3 regions of the Mesorhizobium sp. M1A.F.Ca.IN.020.03.2.1 genome follow, and region 3 is predicted to be linked to each of the others. Evidence: predicted binding sites of a transcription regulator. Region 3 holds the regulator's gene; each other region holds the start of a gene.
What was found. The regulator HrcA, encoded in region 3, represses chaperone genes, less so after heat shock. The targets are predictions, from matches to a motif close to GTTAGCACTCNCNNNNNGNGAGTGCTAAC.
Positions count from the first base shown of each region.

Region 1: groES (co-chaperone GroES) is a predicted target of HrcA. The motif match lies at 5,079-5,107, and genes of this name have one in related genera.
Region 2: groES (co-chaperone GroES) is a predicted target of HrcA. The motif match lies at 2,027-2,055, and genes of this name have one in related genera.

Region 1 is NZ_RZSV01000151.1:4,242-11,610, reverse strand. Features, by position in the region: gene EOA79_RS21660 (ABC-F family ATP-binding cassette domain-containing protein) at 1-614, shown strand, start outside; gene htpG (molecular chaperone HtpG) at 775-2,667, opposite strand; gene groL (chaperonin GroEL) at 2,939-4,567, opposite strand; gene groES (co-chaperone GroES) at 4,620-4,934, opposite strand; gene EOA79_RS21640 (Hsp20 family protein) at 5,282-5,758, shown strand; gene EOA79_RS21635 (Hsp20/alpha crystallin family protein) at 5,849-6,358, shown strand; gene EOA79_RS21630 (hypothetical protein) at 6,735-7,369, shown strand, end outside.
Region 2 is NZ_RZSV01000077.1:2,338-9,706, reverse strand. Features, by position in the region: gene groL (chaperonin GroEL) at 1-1,596, opposite strand, end outside; gene groES (co-chaperone GroES) at 1,666-1,962, opposite strand; gene EOA79_RS14695 (methyltransferase domain-containing protein) at 2,190-2,990, opposite strand; gene EOA79_RS14690 (hypothetical protein) at 3,064-3,897, shown strand; partial or broken gene EOA79_RS14685 (SDR family oxidoreductase) at 3,911-4,671, opposite strand; gene EOA79_RS14680 (LysR family transcriptional regulator) at 4,778-5,677, shown strand; gene EOA79_RS14675 (TetR/AcrR family transcriptional regulator) at 5,882-6,508, opposite strand; gene EOA79_RS14670 (MFS transporter) at 6,620-7,369, shown strand, end outside.
Region 3 is NZ_RZSV01000053.1:15,380-22,748, reverse strand. Features, by position in the region: gene hemW (radical SAM family heme chaperone HemW) at 1-11, opposite strand, end outside; gene rdgB (RdgB/HAM1 family non-canonical purine NTP pyrophosphatase) at 8-682, opposite strand; gene EOA79_RS11445 (VOC family protein) at 683-1,093, opposite strand; gene rph (ribonuclease PH) at 1,272-1,988, opposite strand; gene hrcA (heat-inducible transcriptional repressor HrcA) at 2,169-3,251, shown strand; gene EOA79_RS11425 (hypothetical protein) at 3,283-3,480, shown strand; gene EOA79_RS11420 (sorbosone dehydrogenase family protein) at 3,591-4,940, shown strand; gene EOA79_RS11415 (LysE family translocator) at 5,053-5,670, shown strand; gene cysK (cysteine synthase A) at 5,859-6,839, shown strand; gene EOA79_RS11405 (glutathione S-transferase family protein) at 7,204-7,369, shown strand, end outside.

The DNA.
Region 1 (7,369 bases), on a different contig from region 3:
GCTCGATCTATGCCGGCCTTGACTTCCAGATCCGCCGCCGCGAGCGCTGGTGCGTGATGGGCGTCAACGGCGCCGGCAAGTCGACGCTTTTGAAGCTCGTGGCCGGCGCCTCCGAGCCAGATGAGGGCTCGGTGGCGCGCGGTCCGAGCGTCAAGATGGGCTATTTCGCCCAGCACGCCATGGAACTGCTCGACGGCGAGCGCACCGTGTTTCAGACGCTGGAAGACAATTTCCCGCAGGCCGGCCAGGCACCGCTCAGGGCTTTAGCCGGCTGCTTCGGCTTTTCCGGCGACGAGATCGAGAAGAAGTGCCGCGTGCTCTCGGGCGGCGAGAAGGCAAGGCTGGTCATGGCGCTGATGCTGTTCGATCCGCCGAACCTTCTGGTGCTCGACGAGCCGACCAACCACCTCGACATGGCGACCAAGCAGATGCTGATCGAGGCGCTGGCGCAATATGAAGGCACGATGCTGTTCGTCTCGCACGACCGCCATTTCCTGTCCGCACTATCGAACCGCGTGCTGGAGCTCACGCCGGATGGCATCCACACCTATGGCGGCGGCTATACGGAATATGTCGCCAGGACGGGGCAAGAGGCACCGGGGCTGAGGGGGTAGGGCGGCGCTCTGACCTCCGAGCGTAGTAGCGTGGAGAAGCCTTGACCCGTCGGCAGGACAGAGGGGGGCGCGAAGGATCGCGACCGATCTCACCCTTGCGCCGCCTCCTCGTGAGAAGTCACGGCAGGATCCGGGCTCCGTGAGGCGCCCAACGCCCCCACTACTCCCTCGCCAAACCGCGCTCGATCAGGCGAGCAAGCCGCGCCGAAAACGCCCTGGCATCGGCTGGCTTGTCGCCGTCCAGCACGCGCGCCTCGTCGTAAAGCAGATGCGCGGCGTCTTCCTTGAAAGCGCGCTCGCCGTCGCCGAGCTTCGCCAGCGCCGTGACGCGCTCGTGCCGCGGGTTGATCTCGAGGATCGGCTTCGCCGCCTTGTCGAGGCGGCCGGCGGCGTTGAGCAGCCGCTCGAACTGGCGGTCGGGACCGTGCTCCGGTGCGACCAGGCAGACCGCGCTTTCGGTCAGGCGGTCGGAGGCCTTCACGTCCGAGACCTCGTCTCCCAGCGCCGTCTTCACGAAGGCCAGGAAGGTCGCGATTTCGGACGAGATTTCGGCATCCGGCTTGGACGCGGTGTCGAGCAGCGGGATCTCCGACAGTTCGGCCGCGCCCTGCGTCACCGATTTGATTGGCTTGCCGTCGAATTCCGGCGCCATCGTCGTCCAGAAACTGTCGACCGGATCGGTCAAAAGCAGCACTTCGATGCCGCGCGCCCGGAACCCTTCGAGCTGCGGCGAGACCTCGAGCCGGGCGCGGTCTTCCCCGGCCATGAAGAAGATCGCCTTCTGCCCTTCCTTCATCGCGGCGACATAATCGGCCAGGCTGCGCAGCGTCTCGCCGGAAGCGGTCGAGCGGAAGCGGGCGAGCTTCAGCAGCTGCTCGCGCCGCTCGTAGTCCTCGTAGATGCCTTCCTTGAGCACGACGCCGAGATTCTCCCAGATCTTGGCGTAGGCCTCGGCATCGTTATCGGCGAGTTTGCCCAGATCGCCGAGGACGCGGTTGGTGACACCCTTGCGGATCGCGGCGAGCAGCGGGCTTTCCTGGATCATCTCGCGCGAGACGTTGAGCGGCAGATCGGCGGAATCGACCAGGCCGCGCACGAAGCGCAGGTAGCGCGGCAACACGTCGGCATCGTCGGTGATGAAGACGCGCCGCACGTAGAGCTTCATACGACCCTTGCGGTCCTGGTCGAAGAGATCGAACGGACGCGAGCCCGGCACGAAGGCAAGTGCGCTGTATTCGTGCCGACCCTCGGCGCGGAAGTGGATGGTGGCGGCCGGCTCGTCATACTGGCCGGCGATGCTGCGGTAGAAGTCGGTATATTCCTCGGGCTTTATGTCGCTCTTCGGCCTCACCCAGAGCGCCGTGCCGTCGGCGACATCGCGCGGCTCGGCGCCCGGCTTCTCAACAAGCGTGATCGGCACCGGCACGTGGCCGGACTGCGACTTCGCCAGCCCTTCGAGCCGGTAAGGCGTGGTGTAGGAACTCGCATCGTCCATCAGATGCAGCACGACGCGCGTGCCGCGCCTGGGAGCTGCCGCAAGCGGCACGGGAGCGATCTCGTAGGTGCCCTTGCCGTCGGAAGACCAGCGCCAGGCTTCCTCGCTGCCGGCCTGCCGGCTGATGACATCGACATGATCGGCCACCATGAAAGCGGAGTAGAAGCCGACGCCGAACTGGCCGATGAGTTGCGAGTCCTCAGTCGCCTTGCCAGCCTCGACGCGCTCGATGAAGGCACGGGTGCCGGAGCGTGCGATGGTGCCCAGAGCCTCGGCCATCTCCTCGCGGCCCATGCCGATGCCGTTGTCCTCGACGGCAAGCTGCTTGTTGTCGGGGTCGGCCGAAATAGTGATGCGCGGCTTTGCGTCCTCGCCCAGCAGCTCGGGACGGGTGATCGCTTCGAAGCGCAGCTTCTCGCACGCGTCCGCGCCGTTGGAGATCAGCTCGCGCAGGAAGACGTCCCGGTCCGAATAGACCGAATGCACCATCATGTGCAGCAGCCGCGAGACATCCGCCTCGAATGTCCTGGTTTCCGTCGTCTTGGTATCCGTCGTCATTCAGAATCTTCCCACATAGTAACTCTGGCCCGTCGCGCCGCGGCGTGTCGAAGCTGCCGATCTCCGCCGATGAGGGGAGATGTCCGACAGGACAAAGGGGACGCGTCCCGCCAGCCGATCTGTCGCGGAGTGCTTTCTCGCTTTTCCGGTTCTTGTCAATTCAGAAGGGTGCCGTTTCCCTCGCGCTCCCTTTTGCCCTGCCGACCAATCTCCCCCAATTGAACCCTGTCGGGGGAGATTGGCTGTGTCGGCGCCGCGCCTCCCCAGCGTCCTAGAAGTCCATGCCGGCGCCGGCGGGCATGGCGGGTGCCGCTTCCTTCTTCGGCTTCTCGGCGACCATCGCCTCAGTGGTGACGAGCAGGCCGGCGATCGAGGCTGCATCCTGCAGCGCGGTGCGCACGACCTTGGCCGGATCGATAACGCCCTGGCTGAAAAGATCGCCATATTCGCCGGTCTGGGCGTTCCAGCCATAGGCGAAATCGGTCTTCTCGCGCAGCTTGCCGACGATGATCGAGCCTTCCGCCCCGCTGTTCTCGGCGATCTGACGCGCCGGCGCCTCGATGGCGCGCCGCACGATGTCGACGCCGTATCTCTGGTCGGGGTTGTCGGCAGCCACCGCGTCGAGCGCATTGGCGGCCCTGAGCAGCGCCACGCCGCCGCCCGGAAGAATGCCTTCCTCGACCGCCGCGCGCGTCGCATGCATGGCATCGTCGACGCGGTCCTTGCGCTCCCTGACCTCGACCTCCGTCGAACCGCCGACGCGGATCACAGCCACGCCGCCGGCGAGCTTGGCCAGACGCTCCTGCAGCTTCTCGCGATCGTAGTCCGAGGTGGTCTCCTCGATTTGCGCCTTGATCTGCGCGACGCGGCCCTGGATCTCCTCCTTCTTGCCGGCGCCATCGACGATCGTGGTGTTCTCCTTCTCGACCACCACTTTCTTGGTGCGGCCGAGCATCTCCAGCGTGACGTTCTCAAGCTTGATGCCGAGATCCTCGCTGATAGCGGTGCCGCCGGTGAGGATGGCGATGTCCTCCAGCATGGCCTTGCGGCGGTCGCCGAAGCCCGGAGCCTTGACGGCCGCAACCTTCAGGCCGCCGCGCAGCTTGTTGACCACCAGCGTCGCGAGCGCCTCGCCCTCGACATCCTCCGCGATGATGAGCAGGGGCTTCGCCGACTGAACCACCGCCTCCAGAACCGGCAGCAGCGCCTGCAGGTTGGAAAGCTTCTTCTCGTGGATCAGCACATAGGGCTCTTCGAGCTCGACGCGCATCTTATCCTGATTGGTGATGAAGTAAGGCGAGAGATAACCGCGATCGAACTGCATGCCTTCGACCACTTCCAGCTCGGTGTCGGCGGTCTTGGCTTCCTCGACGGTGATGACGCCCTCGTTGCCGACCTTCTGCATCGCCTCAGCAAGGAAACGGCCGATCTCGGCATCACCATTGGCCGAAATCGTGCCGACCTGGGCGATCTCGTCATTTCTGGTCACCTTGCGGGCGTTGGTCTTCAACTCCTGAACAATAGCCTCGACGGCTTTGTCGATGCCGCGCTTCAGATCCATGGGATTCATGCCGGCGGCAACGGCCTTGGCACCTTCCCTGACGATGGCCTGGGCGAGAACGGTCGCGGTGGTCGTGCCGTCGCCGGCGATATCGCTGGTTTTCGAGGCGACCTCGCGCACCATCTGCGCGCCCATGTTCTCGAACTTGTCCTCGAGCTCGATCTCCTTGGCGACAGTGACGCCGTCCTTGGTGATGCGCGGAGCGCCGAACGACTTGTCGATGACGACATTGCGGCCCTTAGGGCCGAGCGTGACCTTCACCGCGTCGGCGAGGATGTTGACGCCGCGCAACATGCGGTCGCGGGCGTCGGAATGGAATTTCACTTCCTTGGCAGCCATTGGAACACTCCTTCAGCAGGCACCTTTCATTCACCGATCGGGTTGGGCCGGTTCAAGCCGCTTTTCCCAACGCCGATGTCTGCTCGACCACACCCATCACGTCGCTTTCCTTCATAATGAGCAGGTCTTCACCGTTGAGCTTGATCTCGGTGCCGGACCACTTGCCGAACAGGATGCGGTCGCCGACTTTGACGTCGAGGGGAATGAGCTTGCCGCTCTCGTCGCGCGCGCCGGAACCGACGGCGATGATCTCGCCTTCCTGCGGCTTCTCCTTCGCCGTGTCCGGGATGATGATGCCGCCGGCCGTCTTCTCCTCGGCCTCGACGCGGCGGACCAGAACGCGGTCATGCAATGGATGGAACTTCATATCGTTCTCCTTCGGGACAAACAGATTTTGAGAGGTTCCTCCACTCCGGACCGGAAGGACCGGAGCGGGGCTCGCGATCCTTTCGGCCTCGCGCTTGTGGATTTGGTTTTGCACGCGCCGGTTTCAAGAGGCCGCAAGAAATTTTTTGGCACTCGCAACAGCCGAGTGCTAGCGCCGTGAAAACAAAGGTAATTATGCAGCTTTGACGGGCGCGCCTCGGACCTCTTGACGGCAAAGGAATCAATTCCCAAATCGAACCTGCCGGCGCCTGAAGTGGCCGGCAAGGTCAAGGAGCGCCGCTGCCTTGGCGCTCCTCGTATCTATGTTGCTCAATGGAGGATGTAGCTATGAGAACCAGTTTTGACTTTTCTCCCCTGTTCCGGTCGAGCATCGGCTTCGATCGAATGCTGAACGCGCTCGAGACCGCAAGCCGCATCGAAACCGCTGATAACTGGCCGCCCTACGATATCGCCAAGAGCGGCGAGGACGACTACCGCATCACCATGGCCCTGGCAGGCTTCAGCCAGGACGAACTGGCCATTACCCAGGAGCAGAACATGCTGATGGTTTCTGGCCAAAAGGCAGGCGAGGACAACGGCGAGTACCTGCATCGCGGCATTGCCGGCCGCGCATTCCAGCGTCGCTTCGAGCTTGCCGATCACGTCAAGGTCGTCGATGCGAGCCTCGTCAACGGTCTGCTGACAATCGACCTCAAACGCGAGATCCCGGAAGAAATGAAGCCGCGCCGGATCGAGATCACGGCGGACAAATCATCGCCAAAGGCCGCGACAAAGAAAATCGAGGCCGACAACAAGGCGGCCTGAGCCTTCTCGCCGCGCTTTGCGCCAAGCGCCGGGTGATGTTCCCGGCGCTTGTGGGCCTTGTCTTCCGGATGAACAGAAAGGAGGAAAAAAATGAGTGTTCGTGATCTGATTCCCTGGGGCCGAAACAATGGTAACCAGGTTCCAAGTGTCTTCCGCGACGGCGAACGCGATCCTTTCCTGTCGCTGCAGCGCGAGGTGAATCGGCTGTTCGACGACGTCTTCCGGGGTTTCGGTTCCGGCTTGCCGTCCCTAGGCGGCGTATCAGCCTTTGGTGCCGGCTGGCCGAGCGTTGAGATCTCCGACAACGAGAAGGAGATCAAGGTGGCGGCCGAAGTCCCGGGCCTGGACGAGAAGGACATCGAGGTGCTGCTTGATGATGGCGTGCTGACGCTGAAGGGTGAAAAGCGCTCCGAGACGGAGGACAAGGAGCGGCAGTTCTCCGAGCGCATCTATGGCCGCTTCGAGCGTCGAATCCCGCTGGGCTACGAGATCGAAGAAGACAAGATCGATGCCCGCTTCAAGAACGGCGTGCTGACGGTAATGCTGCCCAAGACCGCGAAGGCGCAGTCGCAGGCCAAGCGTATCGAAATCAAGAGCTGATGCCTGGATGCAGGGGTTGGACCGACGGGTCCGGCCCCTGCGGCATGACGGAACCTCGGCGCTAGATGGAACGGCCAACGCTGGCGTAGGTGCTGGCTGGAGCGTGGAACGGCTCCCTTTCCAACGAGTGATCCGCCCGCAGCGGGCGCCAGGTGCTCGCTTGCGGCTCGATGACGTGCGGCCGACGCAGGCCATTCTAACCGTTTACCGCGCTGAGCGCAGATGCCGCTGACGGAACACCGCGCAAGCCTCTGGAAATCCGCGATAACCTTAATTCCTTCCTTCTTTTGGTCAGGCTTCCCGTACGGAACGTTAAGGGCTAGATTAGCAATTCGTTAAGTAATACGGCGGGTGTGAGCGTAAGAGGTGTGCCGTTATGAATTTCAAATCCCTGATCAAACGGGCCGAGGACGTAGACAAGGAATTTCAAGAGCTCCAGTCGGATCTGGCAGAGGCTTTCGAAGAATGTCTTTCGGCTGACGAAGAGACGTCCCCGGGATACGATTCTGCCGCCGACCTGGCGGCAAGCGAGGAGGATCCGCCGGGCGAGACTCAGTCCGAGGCTTCCGCCTCCCGGCTGACGCCGCACACCCAGACACGGTTGGCCGCCTTGGAAGCCGTTTCCGGACTCTTCCGCGACGGACAGGGTCATCTGGAGGAGATCGGGTCAAGGCTGGCCGAGATCGCCACAGCGCACCACATGACGCGCGATATCCTGAACGCCCTGCATCGCGATGCGCTGCGCGCCAATGAGCTGGAGCTGGAGAACGCCGCTCTGGGCGCCGAACACAAGGCCTTGTCGGAACAATTGCTTGACGCTACGCGCAAGCAGCGCGAACGCGACGGCGCGGCCGAGGCCTGGCAGCAGCGCGAGGCAAGTCTCGTCCAGGACAGGGAGTCGCTGCGCGAGGCGCTTGCAGCGGTGCGGCTCGAAATGGTCGAGATGGGCAATGAGAGCGCCAGGCGCGAGGCTGAGTTCGGTGAGATCGTCAAGACCCTGACGGCCAAGAC
Region 2 (7,369 bases), on a different contig from region 3:
ACCGCCGGCGGCTTCCTTCTTCGGAGCCTCGGCGATCATGGCTTCGGTGGTGACCAGCAGGCCGGCGACCGAGGCCGCGTCCTGGAGAGCGGTGCGAACGACCTTGACCGGGTCGACGATGCCCATGCCGATCATGTCGCCATACTCGCCGGTCTGGGCGTTGAAGCCGTAGGTCGCAGCCTTGTTCTCGAGGATCTTGCCGGCAACGATCGAAGCCTCGGCACCGGCGTTGGCCGCGATCTGGCGGGCCGGAGCCTGCAGCGCGCGACGAACGATGGCGATGCCCGCGGCCTGGTCGGCATTGACGCCGGTCGCCTTGACGGCGTGCGAAGCGCGCAGCAGCGCGACGCCGCCGCCGGGGACGATGCCTTCTTCAACGGCCGCGCGGGTCGCGTTCAGAGCGTCGTCGACGCGGTCCTTCTTTTCCTTGACCTCGACCTCGGTCGCGCCGCCGACGCGGATCACCGCGACGCCGCCCGCGAGCTTGGCCAGACGCTCCTGCAGCTTCTCCTTGTCGTAGTCCGAGGTGGTCTCCTCGATCTGCTGCTTGATCTGGGCAACGCGGCCCTGGATCTCGGCCTTCTTGCCGGCGCCGTCGACGATGGTGGTGTTCTCCTTGGAGATCGACACCTTCTTGGCGCGGCCGAGCATGTTGAGGCCGACATTCTCAAGCTTGATGCCGAGGTCTTCCGAGATGACCTGGCCACCGGTCAGGATGGCGATGTCTTCCAGCATGGCCTTGCGGCGGTCGCCGAAGCCCGGAGCCTTGACGGCGGCGATCTTCAGGCCGCCGCGCAGCTTGTTGACGACCAGCGTGGCCAGAGCCTCGCCTTCGACGTCTTCCGAGATGATGAGCAGCGGCTTCGAGGTCTGAACGACGGCTTCCAGGACCGGCAGCATGGCCTGCAGGTTGGAGAGCTTCTTCTCGTGCAGCAGGATGTAGGCGTCTTCCAGATCGGCGACCATCTTGTCGGCGTTGGTGACGAAGTAGGGCGAGAGATAGCCGCGGTCGAACTGCATGCCTTCGACGACTTCCAGCTCGGTCTCGGCGGTCTTGGCTTCCTCGACGGTGATGACGCCTTCGTTGCCGACCTTCTGCATCGCTTCTGCGATCATCTTGCCGACCGACTCGTCGCCATTGGCCGAGATCGTGCCGACCTGGGCGACTTCCTCGGAGGTCTTGATCTTCTTGGCAGCCTTGCCGAGAGCGGTAACGACTTCGGTGACGGCGAGGTCGATGCCGCGCTTCAGATCCATCGGGTTCATGCCGGCGGCAACGGCCTTGTTGCCTTCCTGGACGATGGCCTGGGCGAGAACGGTCGCGGTGGTCGTGCCGTCGCCGGCGATGTCGTTGGTCTTCGAAGCGACCTCACGCACCATCTGCGCGCCCATGTTCTCGAACTTGTCCTCGAGCTCGATCTCCTTGGCGACGGTGACGCCGTCCTTGGTGATGCGCGGGGCGCCGAACGACTTGTCGATGACGACGTTGCGGCCCTTCGGACCGAGGGTGACCTTCACCGCGTCGGCGAGGATGTTGACGCCGCGCAGCATGCGCTCGCGGGCATCACGGGAAAACTTTACGTCTTTTGCAGCCATTGTAAGCTCCTGGCAGGGGTTCGGGTCGAACCCGCAGATTCAAGATTCAGTTGACGGTGAGGCCGATGATCAGCCGATGATGCCCATGATGTCGGATTCCTTCATGATCAGAAGGTCCTCGCCATTGAGCTTGACTTCAGTGCCCGACCACTTGCCGAACAGCACACGGTCGCCGGCCTTGACGTCCAGCGGCACGAGCTTGCCGGCTTCGTCGCGAGCGCCGGAGCCGACGGCGATGATCTCGCCTTCCTGCGGCTTCTCCTTCGCCGTATCCGGGATGATAATCCCGCCGGCGGTCTTGGATTCGGATTCGACCCGGCGAACGACCACGCGGTCATGAAGCGGGCGGAACTTGGACTTTGCCATGTTGTCTTCCTCGAATGAGAACGGTGAGAACTGTTCCTCCATCCGGCGAGGCCGCCGGATATAAGTTAGCACTCACTTAGGGCGAGTGCTAACGTGGCGCTGAGATAGGCTGGTGGCTTGCGAGAGTCAAGGCGCGCGGGGAGGGGCAACAGCGCAATTTTTCTCAGGCGGAGCCCTGGGCGGAAATGCGGTGGCTGCGCGAAGCGTGGGCGAGCAATCCAGCCCGTTTAGTCCGGGCGCTTCGGCGAGCGCAACACCAGCAACGGGCAGCGTTCGGCCAGACCGTATGTGCCGCTAGAGGCCAGCCGGAGATCGTCGAAGAAGGTCCGGGCTTCCTCGATGAGCGCTGCCGCGGGGGCGAAACTATAGACGGCGGACGAGTCCCGGTAGACGTCTATGGTTCCGATGACCGGCAGTTCCCATCCGGTTCGGGCCGACAGCTCCTCGCGATCGGGAAACGCCCTGTCGAAGTGTTCGAGGATGGCTTTGACCGGGATCGTGTAATCCGGCGCGTCGCCGATCGCGGTCATGGCCACGAGCCATTTCAGCTCATGGAAAGTCGAGACGCCGCCGCTTAGCGCAAGATCGCGGACATCCTTCGGGTCGTCCGGTGTTTCGGGAGAGGCGTAAAGCCTGATGCCGGCGCGGCCGTCGGACCTGAGCGCGCGCGCGATCGTCGCAAATAGGGTGCGCCTGAGGCCGGCGGCGCCGATGACCGAGAGACATCCGTCGCCGATCAGCGCCTCGACGCTTGCATCGGCGAACGGCAGATCGAACCAGTCGCCCTGCACCGCCTTGCGCGTATCGGTGTCGCCCGGCCAGATGCCGGCAATCATGTCCGAAGACTCGTCGACCGCCGTCAGCGTGGCGCCGAGCCCGGCGAGCTCGGGTGTCACGCCGAGCATCACGACATCCGACGGGGCAAGGCCGAGCTCGCGATCGTAGGTTTCGATAACCTCCGCCGGCGGCCGCAAGGGTGAGCCGAGCAACTGCCAAGGTTTGCGAATTGCATTCCAATGCTCGGTCATCCAAACCCCAGCCCGGTAGCGCGTTGTATCCGATCGAATAGTGGACGACGCTTGATAGGCCAAGTGGGGAACAATGGCACGCATCGCCGTCATCACGCATGAGTTCGACCGCTTCCAAAGCCGGCGCGGGCTGCTATGGCGCCGGGACAGCCCGTACATGCTCTTCGATCTGCTGGAGGAACTGAAGCGCCGCGGCCATTCGGTGCAGGTCCTCAGCGGCACGTCGGCGAAGCCGGCCGCCGATATCGCGGTGCTGCATGTCGATGCGACCGTAACGTCGCCCGATTATGTCGAGTATGCCCGCGCCTTTCGCTTCTGCCTCAATCTCGGCGCCGCCGACATTTCCAAGCGCCGCATTAGCGGAGCCGTCGTCGGCAAGGACGACGGCTGGAAGGGGCAGGTTATCGTCAAGAGCAGCCTCAACCATCGGGGAACGCCGGAACAGCAACTGAATCGGCGCGCGCGGCGCGCCGGCAAGCCGATGCCGTTTCCCGGCGTCGAATCTTTCGACCAATACCAGATCCATGCCTCGCTCGCCGACGTTCCGGCCGAGCTGTTCGGACGCGAGGACCTCATTGTGGAAAAATTCATTCCCGAGCCTGAGCCGGATGGCTTTGCCGCCCGTTTCTGGCTGTTCTGCGGTGAGCGCGAGCGCTGTACACGCCATGTCTCGCCGCAGAGCCTGGTCAAGGGCGACGACACGATCCGTCGCGAGGCGGTTCCGGTGCCGGACGAGCTTCGCGCGCTAAGGCGCAAGCTGGGCTTCGACTACGGAAAGTTCGATTTCGTCATGCATGAGGGCAGGGCGGTGCTGCTCGATGCCAACAAAACGCCTGGACGCGCCCGCAATCTGTCGAGCTTCATCGCGCCGGCAATGCCAATCTTGCCGACGGCTTCGAAGGGTTGATCCGCCAACACGCTTAGATATTCATGCCGCCCGAGACCTCGATGCGCTGGGCGTTGACCCAGCGATTGTCCTCCGACAGCAGCGAGGCGATCATCGGCCCGATATCGTCGGCGACGCCGGCGCGGCCGAGCGCCGTCATGCCAGCCACGACGCGGTTGATCTCGGCGTCGTCGCGCACATGGCCGCCGTTGAAGTCGGTGGCGATGGCGCCGGGCGCCACGGTGTTGGCGGTGATGCGGCGCTGGCTGAGCTCCTTGGCGAGGTAGCGCGTGAACACCTCGATGCCGCCCTTCATCATCGCATAGGCGGCCGAGCCCGGAACCGAGAAGCGCGCCAGCCCGCTCGACACGTTGACGATGCGGCCGCCATCGTTGATCAGCGGCAGCAGCGCCTGGGTTAGGAAGAACACGCCTTTGAGATGGATGTTCATCAGCGTGTCGAATTCCTCTTCCGTCGTCTCGGCGATCGGCTTGCGCAGGCCGGTCCCGGCATTGTTGACGAGATAATCGAAGCGGTCGCGCTGCCAGGTTCCTGAAGCGTCTTTCTCAATGCCGCGACGAAAGCCGGGAAGGTGGTAACGGCGCCGGTGTCGAGCTCGAGCGCCGCGGCGCGGCCGCCTGCGGCCTCGATCTCGGCGATCGCCGCCTTCGCCTCGTCGGCGCGCGAGCGGTAGGTGAGGATGACGTCGACGCCCTTGCGGGCGAGGTTGAGCGCTGTGTTGCGGCCGAGGCCGCGGCTGCCGCCGGTGATGAGGGCAATGGCGCGAGTGGTCATGGTGAAAATCTCCGTCTTGGCGATGGTGATCCATATACTCGCGCGAATGACCGATATAATCTGGCATGGATTGCCAACTCTATTCAAGATTTGCGAACAATCCGCGATGGACAGGTTCGACAGCATGCGGCTCTTCACCCGCGTCGTGGAACGGCGCAGCTTCACGGCGGCCGCTGCCGATCTCGGCCTGCCGCGCTCCAGCGCCACCGCCGCGATTAAGCAGTTGGAGGAGCGGTTGGGCGTGCAGCTGCTGCGTCGCACCACGCGCCACGTCACCACCACGCTCGACGGTGAAGCCTATTACCAGCGTTGCATCGGCATCCTCGCCGACATCGAGGATGCCGAGGGCGGCTTCGGCGCGCATGAGGTGCGTGGGCGCCTCAGCGTCGACGTCAACGGCCATATGGCGCGCACCTTCCTGCTGCCGGAACTGCCGGCGCTGCTCGCCCGATATCCGGGCCTGACCGTGCATATCGGCGAAGGCGACCGCCTCGTCGACCTCGTGCGTGAAGGCGTCGATTGCGTCATCCGGGCCGGCACGCTTCCCGACAGCGACATGATCGTGCGGCGTCTCGGCATCGCGCGCGAAATCACCGTGGCCAGCCCCGCCTATCTCGAACGCCACGGCGTGCCGCGCACGCCGGACGACTTGGCTGGGCACATGATGATCGGCTTCGTGTCGTCGCGCACGAGGCAGGTGATGCCGCTGGAATTCACCGTCGACGGCATGGTTCGCGAGATCGTCCTGCCGTCGCGGGTCACGGTCGCCAATTCGGACACGAGTGCTGCGCTGGTCCGGCTGGGCTTCGGGCTGTTCCAGGCGCCAAGGCTCCGATATGCGGACGACCTCGAGGCAGGCCGGCTGGTCGAAGTGCTTCCCGATTTTCCGCCGACGCCCACGCCGATCTCGGTGCTCTATCCGCCGAGCCGGCAGTTGTCGCCACGGGTCAGGGTGTTTGTCGATTGGCTGGTGGAGATCCTGGGGCCGAAGCTGGATGCGGGGTAAGTTGGCAATCGCGGAGGGGATCGTATCCAGCGGTCGTCATCCTAGGGCGGAGCAAGGAGCGAAGCGACGCGCGCAGACCCTAGGATCCATGCCGTGACGCTAAGGCGTTGCAAGGATTGCAGAATTCTCCGCCGTTGCGCTCTATGACGGAGTCGCCGCATGGATCCTCGGGTCAAGCCCGAGGATGACCACCGTTAGGCATGCCTACAAAAACAGCCGCAACTGCGCGTGGATGATCGACCGGTAATCCTCGATCGTGCGCCGGCCTTCCGCCTCGTCCTGCGTCAGCGCCAGCCGCACGACGCCGCCGGCGAGCTGAAAGATCAGGAACACCACGCGCCCGAACGCCTCGCGCTGCTTAGGCTTCAGCATCGGCGCCACACGGTCGCAGAACATCTTCGCCTGATGCCGCGTCTCGGCGATGTCGAGATGCTGCAGCGCCTTGTCGGCCTGGATCGCGTTCTGCAGATCCTGGATCGCCGGATCCGCCGCGACACGGCCGTAGTAATCGTCGAGCAGCCGATCGGCTGCAGCGGTCACGTCATCCACTCCCCGGATATCGGCGATGATCGCGCCGAAGCGAGCCCGGCTCTCCTCCGAGAAACGCTCGTAGAGCATCGCCAAGATCGCCGACTTGCTTGGAAAATAATGATAGACCGTGGCGATCGGCCCGCCCGCCAGCGCGCCGACTTCCTTCATCGTGACCGCGTCTATGCCCTTCTCGCCGATCAGCCGCATGGTCGTAGCGAGGATCGCGTCGATGCGCTCGCGGCTGCGCTCCTGCTTGGGCCTGCGTCTGGGTTCCGTCGCCGTTTGCCTAGTTTGCCTCATCTCGCGCGGGCAGTCGTTGATTCTCGGTTGACAGGAAACTGATCAAGTATCAGTTTCGTGAATGCTGACAACTTGTCAGCTTTTTCACCGGGCTGCAAGGGAGGGCGCCTCGTGACTGCAACCGATGCCGCGCATGCGGAAAATGGCGACTGGCTGGTCGGCAACCCGACCGGCCTGCAACTCGCCGCGGCGCTCTGGATCGGCTCGGTCGGCCTGCTCATCCTGGGCTTGCAGCCGGTGCTGCTCGGCGCGCTCTACAGCGAAGGTCATGTCACCGGTGACGAGCTGGCACTGGTCGCCACCGCCGAGATGATCGCGATCGCCATCGGCTCGGCGATCGTGGCGATGCTCCTCCCGGCGCGCAACATGCGCCGGAAGAGCGCCGCGCTTTTGGTGCTGCTGGCGCTCGCCAATTTCTGGACCGCCTATGCGATGAGTTCCAATACGCTGATCGGGGCGCGCACGCTCGCCGGGCTTGCTGAGGGTGGCTTGGTCGCCGTGGCGACCGAATTGATCGCCCGCTCGCGCCGGGCCGAGCGCATCGGCGGCTATTTCGTCACGCTGCAGACCTTGGCGCAATGCGCGCTGGCGCTGCTGCTCGCGCTTTATGCGGTGCCTGCCGCGGGCGCGGCCGGCGGCTTCGTCGCGCTTGGCGTTGTCTGCCTGTTGTCGCTCGTCGTCGCGTGGATCGTGCCGGACGACTACGCCGACCTGCCGAAGGACGAGCATTTTGCCAATGTGCTCACCTTGCCGGCGATCACGGCGCTGCTGTCGATCTTCTGCTACTTCATGTTCTTCGGCGCCGTCTGGGCATTTCTGGAGCCGCTCGGCGCCGAGTTCGGCATAGACGGCCGCACCGTC
Region 3 (7,369 bases):
GTTCCGATCATTTTGACTTGAGCCGCGCCAGATCCAGCCGCGCCAAATCCAAGCGGGCCTGGGCAAACTTCTGGAAGGCGCGGGCGCGGTGCGACAGGGCTGTTGCCTGGCCGGGCTTCCCATGCTTTTGCTCGGCGCTCATCTCGCCAAAAGTCTTGGCGAAGCCGTTGGGCAGGAACACCGGATCGTAGCCGAAGCCGAGCGTGCCGCGCGGCGGCCAGACCAGCGTGCCTTCGGCCTCGCCGCGGTAATATTCGGCCTCGCCATCGGGAAAGGCGAGGCAGATGACGGCGACGAAACGGCCGGTGCGCTGCGCCGGCTCGGTCGCGCCGACCTCCTGCAGGGCCACTTCGGTGCGCTGCATGGCCATGCCGAAATCGCGTGTGCCGTCCGCCGTCTCGGCCCAGTTGGCGGTGTAGACGCCGGGCGCCCCGTCGAGCGCGTCGACGCAGAGCCCCGAATCGTCCGACAGCGCCGGCAGGCCGGTGGCCTTGGCGGCGGCATAGGCCTTGATATAGGCATTCTCCTCGAAGGTCGTGCCGGTCTCGTCCGGTTCCGGCAGGCCGTAATCCTTGGCCGACTTCGCCTCGAAGCCGAACGGGGCCATCAAGTCGGCGAATTCGCGCAGCTTGCCTTCATTGTGGCTGGCGACGACGATCTTTTGTCCGTTCAAAGAATGCATTCAGAGACCCCAGATCCTTGGTTCGGCGAACTCGATCGAATTGCCCGAAGGGTCGCGGATATAGATCGAATGTCCGCCCTGCGGCCACTCGAAATCGCTTTCGATGGCGATGTTCTTGGCCGCCAAATGCTTGCGCCATTCGGCGATCTCGGCCGCAGTCGCGGTGAAGCAAAGATGCCCTTCGCCGACCGTGCCGTGCGGCGGCACCTTCAGCCTGGCGTCGGGCGCCGGCGGAATTTTCGCCGCCTCGGCATTGAAGATGAGCAGCACGCCGTTGCCGCAGCGGAAGAAGACGTGGCGGCCTTCGACCTTGCCCAGCGGATCCAGGCCGAGGATGTCGCGATAGAAGGCTTCGGCCTCAGCCAGATCAGTCACATAGAGTGCTGATTCCAAAATCGCGGAGGGGGTCACGAGACGCCCCCCTCTGCCCTGCCGGGCATCTCCCCCTCAAGGGGGGAGATTGGCAGCTCCACCGACAGTGTCTCGACGGCGAAGATTGGCGAAGGCCGAGGTGAGGTCCGATCTCCCCCCTTGAGGGGGAGATGGCCGGCAGGCCAGAGGGGGGTGCCTAGGCTCGGCATTCGAAAACCTACGCCACCGCCATCTGCTGCAGGCTCACCAGCCGCGAAATACCCTTCTTGGCCAGTCCCATCAGTGCCGAAAACTGCTCTTCGGAGAAGGGCTCGCCTTCCGCCGTGCCCTGGATCTCGACGATGCCGCCCTTGCCGGTCATGACGAAATTGGCGTCGGTGCCAGCCGAGGAATCCTCGAGATAATCGAGATCGATGACCGGCTGTCCGTCATGGATGCCGCAGGAGATCGCCGCGACATGGTCCTTGAGCACCTTGGAAACGCTGGCCATCTGGCGCGCTTCCATCCAGCGCAGGCAGTCATAGAGCGCCACCCAGCCGCCGGTGATCGAGGCGGTGCGGGTGCCGCCGTCGGCCTGGATAACGTCGCAGTCGACGGTGATCTGCTGTTCGCCTAGCGCCTGCAGGTCGACAACGGCGCGCAACGAACGACCGATCAGCCGCTGGATCTCCAGCGTGCGGCCGCCCTGCTTGCCGGCGGAAGCCTCGCGGCGCATCCGCTCGCCCGTCGAGCGCGGCAGCATGCCGTATTCGGCCGTAACCCAGCCCTTGCCGGAATTGCGCATCCAGGCCGGCACCTTTTCCTCCAGGCTCGCCGTGCACAGCACATGCGTGTCTCCGAACTTCACCAGGCACGAGCCTTCGGCGTGCTTGGAGACGCCGCGCTCGAAGGAGATGGCGCGCATTTCGTCGGGCTGGCGTTTGGAGGGGCGCATTCGGCCTTCTTTCCTATGGTTTTGGATTCGTCGGCGGCTTGTAGACGCATGCGACGGATGGCGCAAAGGAAAAGGGCGCCAAGGAAACGGGGCGCCAACGAAACGGCGCTAGCGAAAATGGCCCGGGTTGCACCACGGAGGCTTAAGTCTATATCTTTCGATAGGAGGTTTTTCGCTGGAATGAACAAGGCAGTCGATCCCGCATCGCAGCCGCCCGTGCTTCAGTCGCTCGACATGCGCTCGCGCGACATCTTCCGGCGGATCGTCGATTCCTATCTGCGCGACGGCGAGCCGGTCGGCTCGCGCAGCCTGTCGCGCATCCTGCCGTCGTCGCTGTCACCGGCCACCATCCGCAACGTGATGAGCGACCTCGAGCATCTGGGGCTGATCTACGCGCCGCACATCTCGGCCGGCCGCCTGCCGACCCAGACCGGCCTGCGCTTCTTCGTCGATGCCTTCATGGAGCTCGGCGATCTGTCGGACGACGAGCGTCGCGTCATCGAGGCGCAGGTGCGTGCCTCGGGCTCGGGCGCCACGCTGGAGCATATGCTGACCGAGGCCAGCCAGATGCTCTCCGGCATGTCGCGCGGCGCCGGCCTGGTGCTCGCCGCCAAGAACGAGGTGGCTCTGAAGCACATCGAGTTCATCCAGTTGGAACCCACCAAGGCGCTCGCCGTCCTGGTGTCGCAGAGCGGCGATGTCGAGAACCGCGTTGTCGACCTGCCGGCCGGCATCACCGTCTCGCAGCTGCACGAGGCCTCGAACTTCCTCAACGCCCATATCCGCGGCCGCACGCTGGCCGAGGCCCGGGTCGAGATCGCGCGCATCAAGGACGAGACCAGGGCGGCTCTCGACACGCTGTCGCAGGAGCTGGTCGAGAAGGGCCTCGCGGTCTGGGCCGGCGCCGAAAGCGGCCTGCCGGCGCGCCTCATCGTGCGCGGCCGCGCCAATCTTCTGGAAAACGTCACCGCCCAGGCCGATCTCGAATTGCTGCGCCATCTGTTCGAGGATCTGGAAACGCAGGACGGACTGCTGCAGCTCCTCGACCTCGCCGAGGAAGGTCCGGGCGTGCGCATCTTCATCGGCTCGGAGAACAAGTTGTTTTCGTTGTCCGGTTCGTCGCTCGTGGTCGCGCCCTATCGCGACAAGGATGCCCGCGTCGTCGGCGCGCTCGGCGTCATCGGCCCGACGCGATTGAACTATGCCCGCATCGTCCCGATGGTCGACTATACGGCCCAGTTGATTTCGCGCATGCTGAGATAGGCGAGCGGGAAACGTCGCAAGGAGGGTGGAAATGGCGCTGGAATCGTTCAAGGCCCAGATCAGCCTGCTGCTCGAGGAGATGGTGAACCAACCGGAAGACGATCACGAGATCCAGGAGCTACTGCGCGAGAAGCTCAGGGAAATGCGCGCCATGGGCCTGCCGCTGCCGGCCGATCTGGTCGCGCTGGAAAAGCAGCTCGACGACGATCTGGATATCGAAGAGAGCTGAACTGCCGGCGCTTTCCGTCAAAATCCGCATGCCCGGCTTCTCTTTTGGAAAGCCTGCCCGATATTCGCTGTCTGGTTGCTGATGCACGTTGGCGAATAACGGAGAACAGCATGATACGGATTGCCGGCCTTGCCGCCCTCGCCTTGCTCCTGGCCTCCGGCGCCGTCGCGCAACAGGCCGATCAGCCCTTGCTCACCGGCAAGAAGGCCTTCGGTGACTGGAAGGCCGACCGGCCCGGCGTGCGGCGCCTCATCAGGCCCGACGATCTCCCGAAGCCGAATGTCGCCGAATCCGCCTCGAACGGCGGCGGTGTCACCGATCGCCCCGAGGATGCCAAGCCAGCCCTTCCACCCGGCTTTTCGGCCGAGCTGGTGGCTTCGGGCATCAGCAGCCCGCGTGTCGTGCGCACGGCGCCGAACGGCGATCTCTTCGTCGCCGACAGCAGGGCGAGCCAGGTCCGCGTCTATCGACTGGCCGAAGGCAGCGCCAAGGCCGCCGAGAAGTCGGTCTTTGCCAAAGGCCTGACCCGGCCCTACGGCATCGCCTTCTATCCGCCGGGCGACAAGCCGCAATGGGTCTATGTCGCCAACAGCAACAGCGTCGTCCGCTTTGCCTATCGCGACGGCGACCTCAAAGCTTCCGGCGAGCCCGAAACGATCGTCTCGGACATCCCGTCGAGCCATCACTGGACGCGCGACATCGCTTTTTCGCCCGACGGCAAAACGCTCTATCTCTCGGTCGGCTCGGGCTCGAATACCGCGGAGGGCATGGGAGCGAGGCCGAAGGGCGGCGTCGAAGAATGGGCGAGATCGGCACCGCTCGGCGCTACCTGGGGCGCGGAGGAAGGCCGAGCGGATGTGCTCGCTTTCGATCCTGACGGCAAGAACCGCAGGATGGTCGCCACCGGCCTGCGCAACTGCTCGGGCATGACGGTGCAGCCGGCCACGGGCGCGCTCTGGTGCGTCGTCAACGAACGCGACGAGCTAGGCGACAACGTGCCTTTCGAATATGCGACCGCCGTCAAGGAGGGAGCCTTCTATGGCTGGCCCTGGTACTATATCGGCGACAACGAGGATCCGCGCCACAAAGGCGCGCGGCCCGATCTCGCCGGCAAGGTCACGGTGCCGGACGTGCTGATCCAGGCACATTCGGCGCCGCTCAACATCGCCTTTTACGAGGGCGGCAACTTCCCGGCCGACTACAAGGGCGACGCCTTCGTCACCCTGCACGGCTCGTGGAACCGCAATGTCCGCACCGGCTACAAGGTGGTGCGGCTGAAGTTCAAGGACGGCAAGCCGACCGGCGAATATGAGGATTTCGCCACCGGCTTCGTCATTGCCGACGATGCGGTCTGGGGCCGGCCGGTCGGTGTCGCGGTGGCGAACGATGGTTCGCTGATCCTGACCGAGGACGGCAACGGCACGATATGGCGCGTCACCTACGGCGACGGCCGGTCCTGAAGCGGCGCTGGTGCAACCGAATCCGGCCGCAAGGCAATTAACGCCGCCCCGGCACCGTGGTAGGAGGCTGCCGCTCTGGATCCCGATCCCGGGATAGCGCTGGGTTCAAACCATGACACTGACAGGATTTCTCGCCTACAGCGCCGCCCTCGGCGTCGCCGCCGCCATTCCGGGTCCCGGCGTGACGGCGCTTGTTGCCCGCGCGCTCGGCTCCGGCTTCCGTCCGTCGCTCGCCATGTCGTTCGGTCTCATGCTCGGCGACATTACCTACCTCACCGCCGTCGTGCTCGGCCTCGCCTTCGTCGCCCAGACCTTCGGCATGGTGTTTCTCGCCATCAAATGGGCGGGCGTCGCTTATCTCGCCTTCCTTGCCTGGCGCTTCTGGACCAGCGGCATCTCGCCCGAGACGGTCGAGGCGCGCAAGGGCAGAAGCGGCCTGGCGTCGAGCTTCATCGCCGGGCTGACGGTGACGCTCGGCAACCCGAAGACGATGATCTTCTATCTCGCCATCACGCCGACCATCGTCGACCTGAAGACGATCACGCCGGCCGACTACGGGATCCTTGTCGCGCTGACCGTTGTCGTCCTGTTCGTGGTGCTGGTCCCCTATCTGGCGCTGGCTGCCAAGGCGCGCTGGTTCCTGAGATCGCCGCGCGCGCTCAAGGTGCTGAACCGCACCGCCGCCAGCTTCATGATGGGAGCGGCAGCCGCCATCGCGGCCCGTCAATAGGCCGCATTCTCAACCGGCCCCCGTTTCCGGGAAAGCATCCCTGAAACGGGCCGATCCGGAAAATGCATTTCCGGCGCGGGGAGGTTTTCAGCAGCCGCCCCACTCGGATATTTTCGGCGGGCAGCCTATCTTGCGCGGCTGAAAGCCTTATTCTGTTTGCCTATGCCTTTGCCTTGGGAGCGAAACCAATGAACAAGCCCGTCACCTCCGCGCGTGTCCCCGGCCGCGGCCGCATCTTCAACTCGATCACCGAGACGATTGGGGACACGCCGCTGGTGCGGCTGGATAAGTTCGCCAAGGAGAAGGGCATCGTCGCCAACGTGCTGGCCAAGCTCGAATTCTTCAACCCGATCGCCTCGGTCAAGGACCGCATCGGTGTCTCGATGATCGAGGCGCTGGAGGAGGCCGGCAAGATCGCGCCGGGCAAGACCACGCTGATCGAGCCGACCTCCGGCAACACCGGCATCGCGCTGGCCTTCGCCGCCGCCGCCAAGGGTTACAAGCTGATCCTCACCATGCCGGAGACAATGTCGGTCGAACGTCGCAAGATGCTGGCGCTGCTCGGTGCCGAATTGGTGCTCACCGAAGGCCCGAAAGGCATGAAGGGCGCCATCGCCAAGGCCGACGAGCTTGCCGCGACGCTGCCCAACGCCATCATCCCGCAGCAGTTCGAGAACCCGGCCAATCCGGAAATCCACCGCCGCACCACGGCGGAGGAGGTCTGGAACGACACCAATGGCGAGGTCGACATCTTCGTGGCCGGCATCGGCACCGGCGGCACCATCACCGGCGTCGGCCAGGTGCTGAAGAAGCGCAAGCCTTCGCTGCATGTGGTGGCAGTCGAGCCGGAAGCCTCGCCGGTGCTCTCCGGCGGCCAGCCCGGCCCGCACAAGATTCAAGGCATCGGCGCCGGCTTCGCGCCCAAGATCCTCGACACGACGATCTATGATGAGATCGTCAGGGTCTCGAACGAGGATTCGGTCGCCAATGCGCGCCTCGTCGCCCGCCTCGAAGGCGTGCCGGTCGGCATCTCGTCGGGTGCCGCGCTGCAGGCGGCGATCGTCGTCGGCTCGCGGCCGGAAAACAAGGACAAGAACCTCGTCGTCGTCATTCCGTCCTTCGCCGAGCGCTATCTCTCGACAATCCTGTTCGACGGGCTGGGGGCGTAGGCGCTCATACCTCGAAGAATGGCCGGGAAATGCCACGGTCCAGAATGGATACCACCTGTCTTATCCGATATTAACGGAGCCGCTGTTCCTCCTCGGCAGAAAGATCCGCAACGCTTGTGACGTGGAGACGTCACGGGATTGATCCTCGGGTCTGCGCGCGTCGCTTCGCTCCTTGCTCCGCCCGCGGATGACGAAGTCGGGAACGCCACAGCCAATCGCAGGAGCTTGCGGACAGCGGCGCTCCCGGCAAGATGCAAGCTGGATCGCTCAAAAAGCGTCTGTGGCAAGCGGAGCCCGGCTTGAGGAAGGCGCCGCTTCCGGTTCAAATCGCCGCCGGCCTCGAATCGGCCGGCGGGAGGATTTTATGTACAAGCTTTACACGCGTCCCGGCAGCGGCGGCTTCGTCGTCGAGGCGGCCTTGGCTATGGCCGGCGCGCCTTTCCGGCAGATCGACGTGCCGAAGAAGGATCCGCCCGATCCGGCTTTCCTCGCCATCAGCCCGCTGAACCAGGTGCCGGCGCTGACACTGC